Regions from separate parts of the Arthrobacter sp. P1_D4 genome, predicted to be linked through region 1. Evidence: predicted binding sites of a transcription regulator. Region 1 holds the regulator's gene; each other region holds the start of a gene.

Evidence for each region. The regulator LexA, encoded in region 1, represses DNA repair genes until DNA is damaged. The targets are predictions, from matches to a motif close to TCGAACANNTGTTCGA.
Region 2: the regulator LexA is predicted to act here: its motif matches at 3,069-3,084, upstream of ruvA (Holliday junction branch migration protein RuvA).
Region 3: the regulator LexA is predicted to act here: its motif matches at 2,095-2,110, upstream of AC1D0A_RS05320 (DUF6504 family protein).

Annotation. Positions count from the first base shown of each region.
Region 1 covers NZ_JBFUAU010000008.1:235,969-241,972, reverse strand. Annotated here, with positions in the region: gene AC1D0A_RS09825 (histidinol-phosphate transaminase) at 1-647, opposite strand, end outside; gene AC1D0A_RS09820 (LysM peptidoglycan-binding domain-containing protein) at 716-889, opposite strand; gene AC1D0A_RS09815 (hypothetical protein) at 1,102-1,257, shown strand; gene lexA (transcriptional repressor LexA) at 1,643-2,392, shown strand; gene AC1D0A_RS09805 (ATP-dependent DNA helicase) at 2,490-4,613, opposite strand; gene hflX (GTPase HflX) at 4,606-6,004, opposite strand, start outside.
Region 2 covers NZ_JBFUAU010000002.1:683,092-689,095, reverse strand. Annotated here, with positions in the region: gene AC1D0A_RS04180 (Mur ligase family protein) at 1-832, opposite strand, end outside; gene pdxT (pyridoxal 5'-phosphate synthase glutaminase subunit PdxT) at 935-1,645, shown strand; gene AC1D0A_RS04170 (YebC/PmpR family DNA-binding transcriptional regulator) at 1,649-2,404, shown strand; gene ruvC (crossover junction endodeoxyribonuclease RuvC) at 2,453-3,031, shown strand; gene ruvA (Holliday junction branch migration protein RuvA) at 3,157-3,801, shown strand; gene ruvB (Holliday junction branch migration DNA helicase RuvB) at 3,794-4,918, shown strand; gene yajC (preprotein translocase subunit YajC) at 5,133-5,555, shown strand; gene secD (protein translocase subunit SecD) at 5,660-6,004, shown strand, end outside.
Region 3 covers NZ_JBFUAU010000003.1:218,609-224,612, reverse strand. Annotated here, with positions in the region: gene AC1D0A_RS05325 (DNA polymerase III subunit alpha) at 1-1,629, opposite strand, end outside; gene AC1D0A_RS05320 (DUF6504 family protein) at 1,626-1,961, opposite strand; gene AC1D0A_RS05315 (hypothetical protein) at 2,192-2,578, shown strand; gene AC1D0A_RS05310 (chorismate mutase) at 2,586-2,912, opposite strand; gene AC1D0A_RS05305 (VOC family protein) at 2,927-3,349, shown strand; gene AC1D0A_RS05300 (SOS response-associated peptidase) at 3,417-4,163, opposite strand; gene AC1D0A_RS05295 (mycoredoxin) at 4,448-4,705, shown strand; gene AC1D0A_RS05290 (S-(hydroxymethyl)mycothiol dehydrogenase) at 4,838-5,923, shown strand; gene AC1D0A_RS05285 (MBL fold metallo-hydrolase) at 5,935-6,004, shown strand, end outside.

The sequences.
Region 1 (6,004 bases):
AGCAGGGTGAGGGCACTGGGCGTGCCGTCGTGGGCGAACTCGTGGTAGGCCTCGTCGACGATCACGATGGTCTGGCTGGCCTCGCCGGCGTCATAGACGGCCTCGACGACATCGAGCCCCAGACCGGTACCGGTGGGGTTGTTTGGGGAGCACAGGAAGACGATGTTGGGCTGAAGCTCGCGGACCTGCTGTGCCGCCGATTCCGCGCTGAGCCCATAGTCTGACGCGCGGGCCCCGACGATGTACTCCGTGTCCGTGCCGGAGGCCAGCAGCGGGTACATCGAATACGTGGGAGGGAACCCGAGGGCCGTCCGGCCGGGGCCGCCGAAGGCCTGGAGGATTTGCTGAAGGACTTCGTTGGAACCGTTCGCGGCCCAGATGTTCTCCGCGTCCAGCCCATGGCCAAGGTATTCGGCGAGGGCTTCGCGTAATTCGGTGAATTCGCGGTCCGGATAGCGGTTCAGCCCGGCAGCGGCGGCGCTCACGGCCTCGGTGATCGCTGCGCGGACATCGGCCGGGACCCCATGGGTGTTCTCGTTGACGTTGAGCAGGATGGGGACGTCCAGCTGCGGCGCGCCATACGGACGCAGGCCACGCAGATTGGCTCGGAGGGGCAGTCGGTTGAGGCGCTCAAGCTGGTCAGTCACGTGACCAGTTTAAGTGGTAGCGGGACGGGCGCTGAAACTGTGACGCCCGCGGCGGCACCGGGGGGCGGTTACTTGGACGGGACGAACAGTTGTTGGCCCGGCATCACACGCGCGGCGTCCAGATTGTTCAGCTCCACGATGTCGGCCACGACGTCGCGGGGATCGCGCTCCGGAGCCACCGACCCGGCAATGGCCCAGAGGGACTCCCCCGGTTGGACTGTGACGGATACGGTCGGCGTCACCGAGAGCTGGTCTGCGGAATCTGCCGCTTTCGCGGGAGCGTTGAGGAATCCGCTGAACGACAGGATGAACGCCGCCAGCAGGATCAGCGGGACACCGAAGAAGACGAAGCGTCCGCGCCGGGTTAGCCGCAGCGGCGGCTGCTTGGTCCGGCCGCCGGAAACCGCGGCGGCGGCCCCTTGCGGCGCCTGGCGTTGAGCGGGTACACGTTGCCGTGAAGGGAACCACCCTGGCCAATGCCGCCTTGGTCGAGCCTGCCGTGTCCGATGCTGCCGTGTCCGATGTTGCGGCGACCCACTGCACCACCTGGACCAACACCGCGGTGGCGGGTCGTGACGCCCTGAATGTTGGTGCCGTCAAACGCGCTTGAAACTGCCATGAACTGAGCCCTCCTGGACCATAAGTTGCCGCCCGGCGTACTCACGTACTCGCCGCCAACCGGCCGAACCTTCGAACATAGAACCGAACATCGCTTGCGAACCCAGATCGTCGGAATCGAACACATATTCGAATCTTGCTAGTTCTGTTTTAGCACTTACTAACGAACGATGTCGAGACTCGCTAGAACAAATGTTTGAAAAAGGTCTGCGGCTGGCCTACTTTTGAGGGACAGGACAACCACTTTCGGACTCCCACTTTCGAACTACCCGTGGGAATTCATTCGTAGTTGATCAGCAGGGTCTGACATTTCAGGCCGGAAGTTCCCGGTGACAGCAGCCACGGCAGCCGGGCGGAACGGAAAGGCGTTGGCGAACATGGCAGCACAAGCCACCGGCGGCAGGGCCGCCCCACGGAGCCCGCAGCCCGCCCGGGCCCCCAAGAGCCTCACCGTCCGGCAAAAGAAAATCCTGGAGACCATCCAGCGGTCCGTCACGGACAAGGGCTATCCGCCGTCCATGCGAGAAATCGGCGACACCGTTGGTCTCGCCAGCCTCTCGAGCGTGACCCACCAGCTCTCCCAGCTCGAAAAGCTCGGCTATCTGCGGCGTGATCCGAAGCGCCCGCGGGCCATGGAAGTGCTCATGCCGCTGACCCTGGACGAGGGGACCACACCGATTTCCGGTGTCGAGAAGTCAAGCGGCCTGCGGGCCGTCGGCGGCCTGTCAGTGACTGAGCTGGCCAGCGCCACCGACACGGCAATGGTGCCGTTCGTCGGACGCATCGCCGCCGGCGGGCCGATCCTCGCGGACCAGGTGGTGGAGGACGTCATGCCGCTGCCCCGCCAGCTCGTGGGCCATGGCGAACTCTTCATGCTCAAAGTGGCCGGCGACTCGATGATCGACGCCGCCATCTGCGACGGCGACTGGGTGGTTGTCCGCCGCCAGGGCGATGCCGTGAACGGCGACATCGTTGCCGCCCTGCTGGACGACGAAGCCACGGTCAAGACCTTCCGCCAGCGGGACGGCCACACGTGGCTGTTGCCGCAAAACACCCAGTACGAGCCCATCCTGGGCGACCACGCCGTCATCATGGGCAAGGTCGTCTCGGTACTGCGCTCCCTCTAAACTGCGCTCCCCTTAGCCGTCACGGGCCATGCCGCCAGTTCGGAGCGGCCACCCCGCGGCGGATTTCCGGCGCAGGGTGGCGACCCCGGTTTGGGACTTAGTCTTTCGCCAGGCGCTTCAGGGCTGCCATGGCTATCGATGAATCGGTGGTGGGCCAGAACGGCGGCAGCGCGGCGCGCAGGAAGCCGCCGTAACGCTCCGTGGAGAGCCGCGAATCCAGCACTGCCACCACGCCCTTATCCGAGGTCGAGCGGATCAGCCGTCCGGCGCCCTGCGCGAGGCGGATGGCGGCGTGCGTGGCCGAGACGGCCATGAAGCCGTTGCCGCCGGCCTGGGCCACGGCCCGTGAACGTGCCGTCATCAGCGGGTCGTCCGGCCGCGGGAAGGGAATCCGGTCGATGACCACCAGCCGGCAGGACACGCCAGGGACGTCGACGCCCTGCCAGAGGGACATGGTGCCGAACAAACACGTGTCAGGTTCGTCGGCAAACTGCCGCACGAGCGCCGTCATGGTCGACTCCCCCTGGCACAGGATGCTGAGGCCCAGCCGGGGCCGCATGGCCTCGGCTGCTTCCTCTGCGGCGCGCCGCGAGGAGAACAGGCACAGGGCGCCTCCGCCGGAGGCGCGGATCAGCTTCTCGAGTTCGTCCAGGGCCTCGGGGGACGTTCCGCGGCCGGGTTTGGGCAGGTGCCGGGCGACGTAGAGTATGCCCTGCTTCGGGTAGTCGAACGGGGAGCCGACGTCGACGCCGGTCCAGCTCGGTGCGCCGTTGCCAACCAGGCCCAGGCCGCCGGCGGCGGGTTCGAAGGCGGCGCCGATGGCCAGTGTGGCCGAGGTCAGGATGACGGTGTGGTCTGCGAACAGGCCCTCGCGCAACCGCCCTGCGACGCTCAGCGGGGCAACATTGATCAACGCCGGCGCGCTCTCGTCCGGCTGCGAGTAGCCCTGCGCCGGATCGAAGCTGCTGTTGCGGGAGAACCACACGACTTCGCGGTTTTCGCGCGCGGCCAGGAGGCGTTCACAGAGCTCCAGGATGACCATGAGGCGCGAGCGGGCCAGCTGCCGTCCGCCGTCCGCCGACACGGAGCTGTCCCCCTTGGAATCGGACAGCGCGGCGCGGCATGCGTCGCGCAGCTGGTCGATGCAGTCCAGCTGCCCGCTGTTCAGGCCGTTGGGCATCAGCCCGCTGGGGACGCCGTCGATGGCGAGCTCCAGGTGGGCAGCGGCGTTGTTCAGTGCATCCACGGTGATGCCCGTGTGCTTCCGGGCCCCGGACGCGGCGGCGTGCACCATCGCCACGGAGAGCTGGCCCGAGACCGCGCCCGTGACGCGGTCCTGAAGTTCGTGTGCTTCATCCACCACGACGACGTCGTACTCGGGCAGCACCGCCAGGCCTTCGAAGGCACTGACGGCGAGCATGGCGTGGTTGGTGACCACGACGTCGGCATCGGCGGCGTTCTGCCGTGCCAGTTCGCTGAAGCATTCGGCCGCGAGCGGGCATTTCTGCGCGCCGAGGCACTCCATGGAGGTGACCGAGACCTGGCGCCAGGCCCGGTCCGTGACGCCCGGCATGAGCTCGTCGCGGTCCCCCGTGGTGGTCTCCTCGGCCCATTCGCGCAGGCGGACGACTTCCTTGCCCAGCTGGGAGGACGGCCCGCCAAGTGCGGCGGCGAAATGCGGCACGCTGGTGTCCTCGCCCAGGGAAAACAGCTGTCCCTCGGAAGGTTCTTCGGACGGGAAGCCGCCCTCGAGTTTGTGCCGGCAGACGTAGTTGGACCGGCCCTTGACCAGGGCGACCTTGACGGGCCTCTCCAGGGCGGGCGTGATGGTCTTGAGCAGCCTGGGCAGGTCCCGGCCCACAATCTGCGTCTGCAGCGCCAAGGTGGCGGTGGAGACCAGGGTGGGTTTGTTGCTGGTCAGCGAATGCGCGATCAGCGGAATCAGGTAGGCCAGCGACTTGCCGGTGCCGGTGCCGGCCTGGACTAGCAGGTGATCGCCGCTGTCTATCGCGCGCGCCACCTGCCGGGCCATTTCGTGCTGGCCATCGCGGCTCTGCCCGCCCATGCCGGACACGGCACGGTCGAGCAGCTTAACAACAAACTCCTCGCCGGCCGCGCCGGCAACCGAACCGGCGCCGGTGTCAGTTTCGGCCGGCTCAGCATCAGCTGAATCGGCGGCAGCTGGTTCGGCGTCGGTCCTGGTCACCGCAGCCTCAGTCATTGCTGATGAAGGGATCCAGTTCGGCGGCGAGTCCTTCACGCACCATCACCACGGCACGGGTCCCGGTTTCCTCGTGGTCGAGGCTGAGGATCTCGGCGTCGCTCTCGTGGAGCTTGCTGATCAGATCCCCGCGGTTGTACGGGATGAGCAGTTCAAGCTTCACGCTGGGCCGCGGAATGCCGTCGCTGATGGCCTTGAGCAGTTCCGGAATGCCTTCGCCGGTGCGGGCCGAGACCACCACGTGGCGCGGCTCGCGCTGCTTGAGCCGTTCGACCACGAACGGGTCAGCGGCGTCGGCCTTGTTCAGGACAATGATTTCCGGAACCTTGCGCGCGTCGACTTCGCTGAAGACCGTCCGGACAGCGGCGATCTGGCCCTCCGGATCCGGGTGCGAGACGTCCACGACATGCAGGATCAGGTCAGAGTCGGCGACCTCTTCCAGCGTGGAGCGGAATGCCTCCACGAGCTGGGTGGGCAGGGACCGGACAAAGCCCACGGTGTCGGCCAGGGTGTATCCCAGCCCGTCAGCGGTTTCGGCCTTGCGGACGGTGGGGTCCAGGGTGGCGAACAGGGCGTTTTCCACCAGCACCCCCGCGTCGGTCAGCCGGTTCAGCAGCGAGGACTTCCCGGCGTTGGTGTACCCGGCGATCGCGACAGAGGGCACGGCATTACGACGGCGGTTGGCGCGCTTCGTTTCCCGGGCAGGCTTCATGGCGGCGATTTCGCGCCGCAGCTTGGCCATCCGGGTGCGGATCCGACGGCGGTCCAGTTCGATCTTGGTCTCACCGGGACCACGCGAGCCCATGCCGGCACCGGCGCCGCCCACCTGGCCACCGGCCTGGCGGGACATCGATTCACCCCAGCCGCGCAGGCGCGGGAGCAGGTATTCGAGCTGGGCGAGCTCCACCTGGGCCTTGCCTTCACGGCTCTTGGCGTGCTGGGCGAAGATGTCCAGGATCAGCGCTGTCCGGTCAATGACCTTGACCTTGACGATGTCCTCCAGCCCGCGCCGCTGGGAGGGGGCCAGTTCGGCGTCGACGACGACGGTGTCGGCGCCGGTGGACATCACGATGGCTTTCAGCTCCTGTGCCTTGCCGGAGCCGAGGAAAGTCCCGGGATCGGGCTTGGCGCGCCGCTGGACGAGCCCGTCGAGGACCTCGGAGCCGGCCGTCTCGGCGAGGGCGGCAAGTTCGCGCAGGGAGTTCTCGGCGTCCGCGAGGGTGCCCTCGGTCCAGAGGCCGGCCAGGACGACGCGCTCAAGGCGCAACTGCCGGTATTCGACCTCGGTGACGTCTTCGAGCTCGGTGGACAGGCCGGCCTTGCGGCGCAGTGCGTGCCGTTCCTCAAGGTCCTGCTGGTCGCCGTCGAAGTTGGTGTACACCTCGTCCAGG
Region 2 (6,004 bases), on a different contig from region 1:
CGGCCTGGTCGGTCCCGGTGCCGCGGGCGCCGGAGACGCCGCGGGCCAGGGTCAGCGCGGCGGCGGCATTGAAGATGTTGTAGACGCCGCGCAGTTTCATCCCCGTGGTGACCGTCGCGCCGTCGTACTCGAAATCGGCGTCGTCGGCGCCCACGCGGCGCAACACGACGTCGGCGGCGGGCCGGGCGGGGGCGGCCGGCACCGGGCTGCCCGGGGCGGCGCGCATGTCGTCGTCGTTGGGGAAGGTGCTCAGCAGGGAATCGTCGAGGCCGAAGTAGAGCACCTCCGGCCCGTCCAGGGTCTGGGCGATCCGGGCGACGCGCGGGTCTTCCCGGTTCAGGACCACGGTCCCGGTGGTCTTGGACGCGATGTGCTGGAGCAGTTCGGCGGTCTTGTCGATCTCGCCGAACCGGTCCAGCTGGTCGCGGAGGACGTTGAGCAGGAGGCTGTACCGCGGCGGGACCTTGTTGACGAAGTGGACGGCATGCGCCTCATCCAGTTCCAGGACCGCGACGTCGGCATCGAGCCGGCCCCGCCAGTCGACCTCGCCCAGGAGGGCCGCGGCCACGCCCCGGGTGAAGTTGCTGCCGGTGCGGTTGGTGAAGACTTTCAGTCCCTGGCTCTCGAGCAGTTCCACGACCATCTTTGTGGTGGTGGTCTTCCCGTTCGTGCCACTGACGACGGCGACCCCCAGCGGCAGCGTGGACAGCGTCCGCCGCATGAAATCGGGGTCGATTTTTTCGACCACAAGCCCGGGGAGGGCCGAGCCTCCGCCCCTGAGCCGGGAGACCCGGCGGACGAACTTGCCGAGCGGAACGCTGAAGTAAAGCATGCTCTGTAATATATCCCAGCAGCGGCATGGAACCCGGACGCCCGGGGCCGCTGCATGCGTCTTCCATGCGTACCGTGCCGCGCAGAGCATTATGCTGTGGGGATGACCACCCCTTCTTTTTCCCTTGAATCCCGCGTGGGAACGGGGCTCCGGATCGGCGTCCTGGCGCTGCAGGGCGATTTCCGGGAGCATCTGCATGCCGTGGAAGCCGCCGGTGCCGCCGGCGTCGGGATCCGGCGTCCCGCCGAACTCGACGGCCTGGACGGGCTCATCATCCCCGGCGGCGAATCGACCACGATCGACAAGCTCTCCCGGATCTTCGGGCTCCGGGGTCCGCTGCGCGAACGCATCCAGGCCGGCCTGCCCGTCTACGGCTCGTGCGCCGGGATGATCCTGCTGGCGGACGAGATCGCGGACCCGGCGAAGGACCTCGCCGGAAACCCGCAGCAGACGTTCGGCGGACTCGACATCACCGTGCGCCGCAACGCCTTCGGCCGGCAGCGTGAGTCCTTCGAGACGGACCTTGACTTCAGGGGGCTCGGGTTCAGCGACACCGGCTCCGGCGTGGCTCCCGTCCATGCCGTGTTCATCCGAGGCCCGTGGGTGGAGCGCGTGGGTCCAGGGGTGGAGGTCCTGGCGCAGGCGGAACCCGCGGACCCGGAGCATGCCTCGCATGCCGCTGTACTGGACGGGACGGCTAGAATTGTTGCAGTGCGTTCCGGCAAGCTGCTGGCCACCTCCTTCCACCCGGAAGTGACGGGGGAGAAGCGCGTGCATGAACTGTTTATTCGAATGATCAGAGGAGAAGCGTAAAGCATGTCAGGCCACTCCAAATGGGCGACGACCAAGCATAAGAAGGCCATCCTTGACAGCCGCCGGGCCAAGTCGTTCGCCAAGCTGATCAAGAACATCGAAGTCGCCGCGCGCATGGGCGGCCCCGACCTCTCCGGCAACCCCAGCCTGGAACTGGCCGTCACCAAGGCGAAAAAGACGTCGGTGCCCGCTGACAATATCGACCGCGCCATCAAGCGCGGCGCCGGGCTCACCGGCGAGGTCGTCGATTACACCGAAATCATGTACGAGTGCCGCGGCCCGCAGGGTTCCGCGCTGCTGATCGAGTGCCTAACGGACAACAAGAACCGTGCCGCCTCCGAGGTCCGGCTCGCCATCTCCCGCAACGGCGGCACGATCGCCGATCCCGGCTCCGTCAGCTACCTCTTCTCCCGCAAGGGCGTCGTCTCGCTGCCGAAGAACGGCCTGACCGAGGACGACGTCCTGATGGCCGTGCTGGATGCCGGGGCCGAGGAAGTCAAGGACAACGGCGACAGCTTCGAGATCCACTCCGAGCCGACCGACCTCCAGGCCATTCGCGATGCCCTCACGGAAGCCGGAATTGAGTACGACACCGACGAGGCCGAGTTTGTGCCGTCCATGCAGGTGCCGCTGGACCTTGATGCCGCCAAGAAGTTCATGAAGCTGGTGGACGCCCTGGAAGAGCTCGACGACGTCCAGAACGTGTACAGCAACGCCGACCTCAGCGACGAAGTGCAGGCCGCACTGGAAGCCGAGTGACCCGCTCACCCAAACGTGACTTTGGGGCCCGGTCTTGACGGCCCAACCGTGACGCTGCGCGTGTTGGGGGTTGACCCGGGCCTCACCCGTTGCGGGATCGGCGTTGTCGACGTCGAGCGGAACCGGCGGGCCACTTTGGTGGCCTTCGGCGTTGTGGGCACCTCTCCCGAGGAGAGCCTGGACCAGCGGCTGCTGGTCATCGCCACGTCCATCGACGAGTGGCTGGACCGCTACGAACCCCAGGTGCTCGCCGTGGAGCGGGTCTTTTCCCAGCTCAACGTCAGCACGGTCATGGGGGTGGCGCAGGCCTCCGGGGTGGTCATTGCGGCCGCCGCGCGCCGTGGCATCCCGGTGGCGCTGCACACCCCGTCCGAGGTCAAGGCAGCCGTGACGGGAAGCGGGACCTCGAACAAGGATGCGGTCACCAAGCTGGTGACCAAGATCCTCCGGCTGGACGCGCCTCCGCGCCCGGCCGACGCCGCCGACGCCCTTGCGTTGGCCATCACCCACGCTTGGCGGGCCGGCAGCGGGGCCGCCGTAGCCACGACTGGGCCGGGCAGCCAGTCCCTCACTCCGGCGCAGCGGGCGTGGGCGGACGCGGAGGCAAAAGCGCGCCGTGCGCGCTGAATGTCCGGCTGTGACGCAGCGGGGCTTGGTAGGGTATTCGTAGATATGTTCGGATAGTCGGCGTGCCCGGCTGTACGTTCTTTCATCACCCAGTTGTAGACGCCAGTTAGACCAGGAGCCCGGCCTTGATCAGTTTTCTTCGCGGAACCGTTGCGCATGTTGGCCTGTCCTCCGCCGTGATCGACCTCAACGGCGCCGGCATGAGCGTCAACGCCACACCGCAGACCCTCAGCGGCCTTCGGGTGGGTGAGGAGGGAAAGCTGTTCACGTCCCTGATCGTGCGGGAAGACTCGCTGACCCTGTTCGGCTTCGCCAGCGATGACGAACGCGAGGTGTTTGATGTGCTCCTCAGCGTCAGCGGCGTCGGTCCCCGCCTCGCCCTGGCGGTGCTGGCCGTCCACGAGCCCGAAGCCATCCGGGTGGCCGCCCACTCCGGCGACGGCAAGGCCTTCACGAAGGTCCCCGGCATCGGACCGAAGGTGGCTGGCCGGATCGTGCTCGAACTCGCCGGCAAGCTTGTGCCGCACGGCACCGCCGGCGCGCCTGTCGCGGCCGTGTCCGCGGAATCCGTCTGGAAGCCGCAGGTGGTGGCCGCGATGACCAGCCTGGGCTGGTCCGAAAAGGATGCCACGGCCAGCATCGACAAGTCCCTGGCCGATTCCCCGGACCTCGCGGCGAACGGCAATGTAGCGGAGATTCTCCGCGCGACGCTGCGCTGGCTGGGCCAGGACGGCGCCCGCGCCGGGAACCGGGTAGGCGCGCGTGGCTGAGCCGTCGATCGTCGCCGGGGGAGAGGAACCGGAGGAGCGGGTCATCGAAGCCGCCCTGCGGCCCAAGAACCTGCACGACTTCGTGGGCCAGCACCGGGTCCGCAAGCAGCTCTCCCTCGTGTTGGAGGCCTCGCGCATGCGTGGGCGCAGCGCGGACCACGTGCTGCTCTCGGGCCCTCCCGGCCTGGGCAAGACCACGCTGTCCATGATCATCGCCGCCGAAATGAACGTCCCGCTGCGGATCAGCAGCGGCCCGGCCATCCAGCACGCGGGCGACCTTGCGGCCATCCTGTCCTCGCTCTCGGAGGGCGAGGTCCTGTTCCTGGATGAAATCCACCGCATGTCCCGGCCGGCCGAGGAAATGCTGTACATGGCGATGGAAGATTTCCGCGTCGATATCGTCGTCGGCAAGGGCGCCGGCGCCACGGCCATTCCGCTGGAGCTGCCGCCCTTCACCCTGGTCGGCGCCACCACGCGGGCCGGCCTCCTTCCCGGCCCGCTGCGGGACCGGTTCGGTTTCACCGGCCACCTCGAGTTTTACTCCGTTGAGGAGCTGGAACTGGTCCTGCGCCGCTCCGCCGGCCTGCTGGACCTGAAGGTCAACTCCGCCGGGTTCAGCGAGATTGCCGGCCGGTCCCGGGGCACGCCACGCATCGCCAACCGGCTCCTGCGCCGCGTCCGGGACTGGGCGCTCGTGCATGGCATCGAGCAAATCGACGCGCGGGCGGCCTCCGCGGCCCTGGACATGTACGAGGTGGACAAGCGGGGCCTGGACCGGCTGGACCGTGCCGTTCTCGAGGCCCTCATCACCAAGTTCGGCGGCGGGCCGGTAGGCCTGTCCACGCTCGCGATCGCCGTCGGCGAGGAAACGGAGACCGTGGAAACGGTCGCCGAGCCCTATCTGGTGCGTGAAGGACTCCTGGGCCGGACGCCGCGCGGCAGGATAGCCCTGGCGCCGGCATGGACACACCTGGGCTTCGCCATTCCGGCCGGTGCCTTCGGCCAGGACCCGCTGGAACTGTTCCAGGCCGACGAGCTGGGCGAGAGCCCGATCGGCGGGTCCGGCGGGGATCCCGGCGAAGAAACCGATCCTCAGTGGATCCGAAACAGCCGCTAGCACCGTTCTTTCAGCTTTTCCCTTTAGACTGGTATGACGCTCGGCACGTCCGGGTTTTGTTTCCGTGGGCGGAGAGCAGGTAGCCGCCGGCGGTCTGGGGGACGGTCTCGCTGCCAGTTTGCTGCGCAGACCCCTGCCCGCGCCGTCAGGAACAAACGGACGTTGCTGAAAAACAGCTATGCAAGTAAAGAACGGAACTTTCCCCTTGGATCTAATGACAATTCTCCTGTTCGTGATGCTTGGCGTGTTCGTCTTCATGATGTTCCGCCGCAACAAGAAAACGCAGCAGCAGCAGGCGCAGCTCCAGTCGAAGTTCGGCCCCGGCGTCGAGGTCATGACGAGCTTCGGGTTGTTTGGCCGGATCATCGACATCGATGAGGCCGAGAACAAGGTCACGCTGGAGCTCTCCCCGGGGAACACCGCCACCGTGCACCGCCAGGCCGTCACCAAAATTGTGGAGCCGGTTGTCGCCGCCGAGGAGCCCACGGTCGTTCCGGACGACGCGTCCTCGCTGACCACCGAGAAGCTGGGTGCTGAGGGGACCGACGCCAGCGCCCCCGTCCACGATGCGCCGCGCACCGAAACGCCCGAGGAAACCCTGCGCCGCCTCAACGATGAAGGCAAAAAAGACAGCTAGTCTGCCTACCTGAGCTATCCCGCGAAGCAACGGTTGCGGGTATCCGTCGGCGGGGCCCAGAGCCCGCGCCGGCGGATCCGCCGTAAATAATAGAAAGATCGACAATGGCACGAACTGGCCCCAAAAACTCAGCCATCAGGATGCTGGTCTGGCTTGGCGTAATCATCGCCGCCATGACGGCTGTACTGGCGGGCGGCACGATGGCCGGCCAGGCGGGCTGGGCTCCAAAGCTCGCACTGGACCTTGAAGGTGGCACCCAGATGATCCTGGCGCCCAAGGTTGAGGGCGGTTCGGGTATCACCGAAGACCAGCTCAACCAGGCCGTGGCGATCATTCGCCAGCGCGTGGACGGCTCGGGCGTCGCGGAAGCGGAAATTAGCACGCAGTCCGGCCGCAACGTCGTCGTCAGCCTCCCAGGAACCCCTGCCAAGGAAACCCGTGCGCTGATC
Region 3 (6,004 bases), on a different contig from region 1:
GGGCAGCCGGTCCAGCCGCTCCGTGAGGTCCACCAGCAGGTCCAGGTGCTGGTTCTCGGAGAAGCCGCGCTGCTCCACCCGGTCCGCGAATTCCTTCAGCTCGGGTTTCTCCACGAGGGCTTCGCGGAAGTGCCGGGCCGAGAACCGCCACAGCTGCTTGGCGATTTCCCCGACCTCGCCGTCGTCCATGCCCAGGGCCAGGCCGGCGTCGCGCACGGCACCGCGAGCGCGGTAACCGTTCTGCATGCTCATCAGCGTGACGCGTTCGGCGCCGAAGCGCTCAAAGATCTTCCGGTAAACGTTGTGCCGTTCGGCGCTTTCGACGTCGATGTCGATGTCCGGCAGGGTGGCACGGTCGCGGGAGAGGAAGCGTTCAAAGATGAGGTCGTGCTGGAGCGGGTTCACCTGGCTGATGTCGATCAGGTAGTTCACCAGGCTGGAGGCGCCCGAACCGCGCGCGGCCGCCCGGACGCCCAGGGCCAGGATCATCCGGGAGACCTCTGCGACGGTCAGGAAGTACGAGGCGAAGCCCAGCGAGTCGATGATCCGGAGCTCGTGCTCCAGCCTGGTCCGCAGCTGCTGTTCCCGCTGCCCGGAAATGCCCGGGAAGCGGCGGCCGATGCCGGCCTCACACCGCAGGGTCAGTTCGGCGAGCGCGTCGCCGTCGATCCCGATCACGGATGCCTCCGGGACCACGGGCTGTTTCCAGCCCATATCAGCTTCCGGATCAATGCGGCAGCGGTCCGCGAGCGCCTCGGTCTGGGCCAGGAGCCGCTTGAGGTCCGCTGTGCCGTAGCCGGCGGCGTGGATGATCTCCTTGCCCAGCTGCAGCATCCGGGCCGCCGATTTGAGCCAGCCCTGCCCGTTGGGCTGCAGCAGCGGGGCGGCGGAGAGCTCGGGGAGGGATTTCAGCGTCCGGGCCGAGTCCAGCACATCGGCGGTGGCCGCGCCGTCCTCAGCCACGTACCTCACGGCGTTGCTCAGCACGGCGGGCACCCCGTGTTCTGCGGCGAGTTTGAGCATGCGCACCGCGTGGGCGGTGCTCAGCGGTTCCCCGGGCGGGCTGAGCTGGGACACAACCTCTGCCGCCAGCGTTCCGGGGGGCATGGCGTCCAGCCAGCGTTTGAACAGGGTGCGGGGCCGCAGGTAGCGCCGGCCGCCCATGGCCCGGCCGACGTCGGAGTCCGGGCCGATCAGCACTGTCAGGACCGGCTTCAGGGTGTCCGGGTGCAGGGTGCGGGAAGCCAGTTCCGCCCGGGTGACGGCCACCGGCACTATTCCCTGCGCCTTGCCCGTAGTGCGGGCGTGGGCGTCGGAGATCAGCCGGCACAGCGCCCGGTAGCCGGCACCGTTGTTGTGTCCGTGCGCCAGCACGACGACGCGTCCCCCGAGCTGGGTGCGGTGGTCGCCGTCGTCGTCAAAGACCGCAAGGTCCACCCCGACGATTGCATCCAGCCCGGCTGCCATGCACGCCTTCAGGTGCTTGACGGTTCCATACAGGCCGTCTCGGTCCGTGCAGGCCAGCGCGGTGGCGCCGTCAGCGGCGGCCGCGGCGGCAAGTTCATCCGGCCAGGAGACGCCATAGTGGGCGCTGAACGCGGTGGAGACGTGCAGGTGGGTAAAGCTCATGCTGATTCGGGCTTCCGGAGGGGCTGGAGGGCGTCGTGGATCTTCAGGAGCCGCCACCGGCCGCTGCCGACATGCCGGGTCAGGTCAAGGGTGAGGGTGGAATCCGCGGCGTGATCCCCGGCCGCACGCACCTGTACCCGCCAGATCTCATGATCCACCAGGCCCGGCCCGCTTCCGAGTGGCGCCCGGCGTTCCTCGGCCCACCACTGGCGGCGTTCGTACCAGCGGACGGGGTCAGCGCAGACCGTGTAGCGCCGGCCGGCCCAGTCGAGGCGCAGGGGCTGGCCGGAGGGCGTGCAGATGACATCCACGGACTCGCTGAAAATACCCACGTTGCCTCCCGACCCAGTCCGGGCTGGAGCCGGCCCAGTCCCCGCTTCGACTTCCTACGTCCATTCCGCTTCCGACGCCTTCTGTTTCAGCGCCCTCTGTTTCAGCGCCTTCTGTTTCACGCCCTTTATTTATTCGAACATATCTTCGAATAAATCCAGTCTACGTCGCGGAGCCGACAAAACCCAGATCGGGGGTGGACGGACGATTGCACAGGTAGCAGGATTGAGCCATGAGCTCCCATATCGCACTCCTGAAGCACGTAAAGATCGCCGCCAAGAATTCAACCTTGGTGGCGACCTTCGATATAGACGGAAATATCCCGGGGCAAGGCGCCTACGTGGTGGGCCTGCTGGCAGCCGGGCCGGACTACTCCCATCAGCGCAGACTGGGCATTGAGTTCATGAACGGCGAGGCCGTGTCCTTCTACTACTTCAACCATGACGGCACGGAAGAGAACTTCGACCTCAAAGGCGTGGAACACTCAGGAAACACCATCACGGGAAACTTCCCCATCGCGACTGTGCTTGGCCTGCCCAAGGGCCATCTCATGACGGCCTTCAGCGATTGTGACGGCCGGGACTACCAGGCCAACGTGCCTGTCGAAGAAGCCCTCTAGGCACCTTCTAGGAGCTGGACTTGTACACTTCCAGCTCGAGCGTGATGAAGGCATCGATCATCGCCCGGTAGGTCTTCTCGACAAGCTCGACGTCGATGTCCTTCTTTTCCGCTGTGGCGCGGACGTGTTCGATGACCCGCTCCACACGCCCGGGCGCACGGACCTCGGCGCTGTCCGCCTTGAGGGTCCCGGCGATCCGGATCAGCCGTTCCCGGCGCCCGATCAAGGACACGATCTGCTCGTCCACCTCGTCAACAGCCACCCGCACGGCGGCGAGCTGTTCGCGGTCGGCCTGGGCGGCCTTGTCGTCTGCGTGATTTGTGGGCATGTGCATGACAGTATCGAAAGATGCAGCCACGAGTCGACTTCATATCGCTAGGTGTCCGCAGTGTTGACGCCTCACGCCGCTTCTACGTCGATGGCCTCGGATGGCCGGTCCACCGGGAAGTCCCCGGGGAAGTGCTCTTCATCCAGGTCAACCACGGCCTCATCCTCTCGCTCTGGGACGCGGGTCAAATGCAGTCCGAGGCGGCCACCGATCCCCCTGCCGGCATTGCCTGCATCACGCTCAGCCACAACCTGGCCGGCACGGCGGACGTCGACCGGGTGATGGCCGAAGCCGGGACCGCGGGAGCCCGCATCGTTGCGGCACCGAAGACCCAGCCCTGGGGCGGCTACACCGGCTACTTCGCCGATCCCGACGGCTACCGCTGGGAGGTCGCCTTCAACCCCGACTGGTCGGTCGACGGCGACGGCAAAGTAACGCTCTGACCTCAGGTGACCATTACCGCCCCGTGCCTCGGCAGCCGCCGGGCACCTTGACAGGGCGGAGTACCCGCTAGAACAGGCTCCCCACCGGCTGGATGAGTTCCGGTGAGTCATTCCTGACGTTCCCGACTGCGGTTCCGACGGCGTCGATCGTCCAGCCTTCCGCGACGTCGTGCGCCCCGGCCCGGACCAGATCCACGAGCCCGGCCGCGTCATCGGCCTGCGGGTCCAGCCACGTCTGCATGGTCTCGCGGTTCATGGGCAGCGGAACCCTGTCATGCAGCGCGGTCAGCTCGGCCAGCATTCCCCCGGCGTAGCCCTCCGGCGGCGAGTCGGTGGTCATGATCGAGGTCGAGAGCATCCAGCGCTCCGGGTCGCCCTCTTCCTTGGACGGGTCCCGCCACCATTCATAGAGTCCCGCGAAGACAATGGGGCGTCCGTCCTTGGGATGGACGTAGTAGGGCTGCTTGGTGCGGCCCTCACCCTTCCACTCGTAGTAGCCGTCAGCCGGGACGGCGCAGCGACGGGCGCGGGTCGCTTTCCGGAAGGCGGGCTTCTCCAGCACGGTCTCGCTGCGGGCATTGATCATCTTCGACCCGATGCCCGGGTCCTTGGCCCAGGACGGCACCAGGCCCCACCGCGCAATGTGCAGTTGGCGGACCGGTTCTCCCTCCACCAGCCGTTCGAGCAGGATCGGCACATCCGCCGTCGGGGCCACGTTCCACGACGGCGGAATCGCGATCTCATCCTCCAGCCCGGCATCGAATTCGGCCAGCAGGTCTCCGACGGCCCGGGCCATCACGTAGCGTCCACACATGGCACCAGCATGCCACCGCACCCATCCCATGTCATCCGCCCAGCCGCCGTCGCGCACCCTGCGGGAAGACCATTTTGAGCCCGCCGAGGTCGCCGGCAACGTGCGAACTCGCCGGAACTTTCCGGCGACTTCGCATCTTTACCGCGAATTCGCGTCCGACGGAGTAGGGGGCAGCCTTCTCTGCGGGAATAGCGGGCTGCGGGGTACGGTTGATGACAGTGACGTACGACTTCAGTGGGGCCGGCCCGATACGCCGGCCCCACCACTTACTTGAGGAGAACTTCGTGGACTTCACCCCGGAATCCGGCACCATCACCATGTTTTCGACCACGTGGTGCGGCTACTGCAACCGGCTGAAGAAGCAGCTGGACGCACAGGGCATCGGGTACACCGAGATCAACATCGAGGAAGTCGAAGGCACGGCCGATCTCGTCGAGCAGCTCAACGGAGGCAACCGCACCGTCCCCACCGTGCTGTTCCCGGACGGCACCGCCGCCACCAACCCCTCCGCAGCTGAGGTCAAGAGCCGCCTCGCCGCCTAGGCCCTTCCTGCATCCAAGGACACCACCAAACCACGACGGCGCGGCCTCCCAAGGGCCGCGCCGCCGCCCGTTGTGCCAGTAACCAGTAAGTCGTGCCAGCAATCCGCGTTCCAGAACAGAGGAGCTTGTTTCATGGTCCATAAAGTCAAAGCCGCAGTAGTCCGTTCCAAAAATGCCGACGTCACCCTGGAGACGATCCTGGTGCCGGACCCGGGCCCCGGCGAGGCCCTCGTGGACATCCTCACCTGCGGTGTCTGCCACACCGATCTGCACTACAAGCAGGGTGCCATCAACGACGACTTCCCCTTCCTGCTCGGCCACGAGGCCACCGGCGTTGTCAGTGCCGTGGGACCGGATGTCACCGAGGTCGCCCCCGGGGACCGCGTGGTGCTGAACTGGCGGGCCGTCTGCGGCGAGTGCCGCGCCTGCCGCCGGGGCCAGCCGCAGTACTGCTTCAATACCCACAACGCCACCCAGAAAATGACGCTTGAGGACGGCACCGAGCTGACGGCCGCGCTGGGCATCGGCGCCTTCGCCGAAAAGACCCTCGTAGCGGCAGGCCAGTGCACCAAGGTGGACGACGACGCCGATCCCGCCGCCGTCGGCCTGCTCGGCTGCGGCGTCATGGCAGGCATCGGCGCGGCGATCAACACCGGAAACGTCCAGCGCGGCGATTCGGTCGCCGTGATCGGCTGCGGCGGAGTCGGCACGGCGGCCGTCGCCGGCGCAGCGCTCGCCGGCGCCACCACCGTGATCGCCGTCGACATCGACGCCAAAAAGCTCCAGCGCGCCACGGAGCTCGGCGCCACCCACACGGTGGACTCCTCCGCCGTCGACCCCGTCGAAGCGATCCGCGAACTGACCGGCGGTTTCGGCGCCGATGTGGTGATCGACGCCGTCGGCCGCCCGGAAACATACAAGCAGGCCTTCTACGCCCGGGACCTCGCCGGCACGGTGGTCCTGGTGGGTGTGCCGAGCCCGGAGATGACCCTGGAACTGCCGCTGCTGGATGTGTTCGGCCGCGGCGGCTCGCTGAAGTCCTCCTGGTACGGCGACTGCCTGCCTTCGCGTGACTTCCCCACGCTCATCAGCCTCTACCGGCAGGGCAAGCTGGACCTGGACGCCTTCGTGACGGAGCGGATCACGATCGACCAGATCGAGGAAGCCTTCACGAAGATGCACGCCGGCGCTGTGCTGCGCTCGGTGGTGGAACTGTGAGCGCCGGCCCCATGAGCATCCGGATCGACCGGCTGGTGACCTCCGGGACGTTTTCCCTCGATGGGGGCACCTGGGATGTTG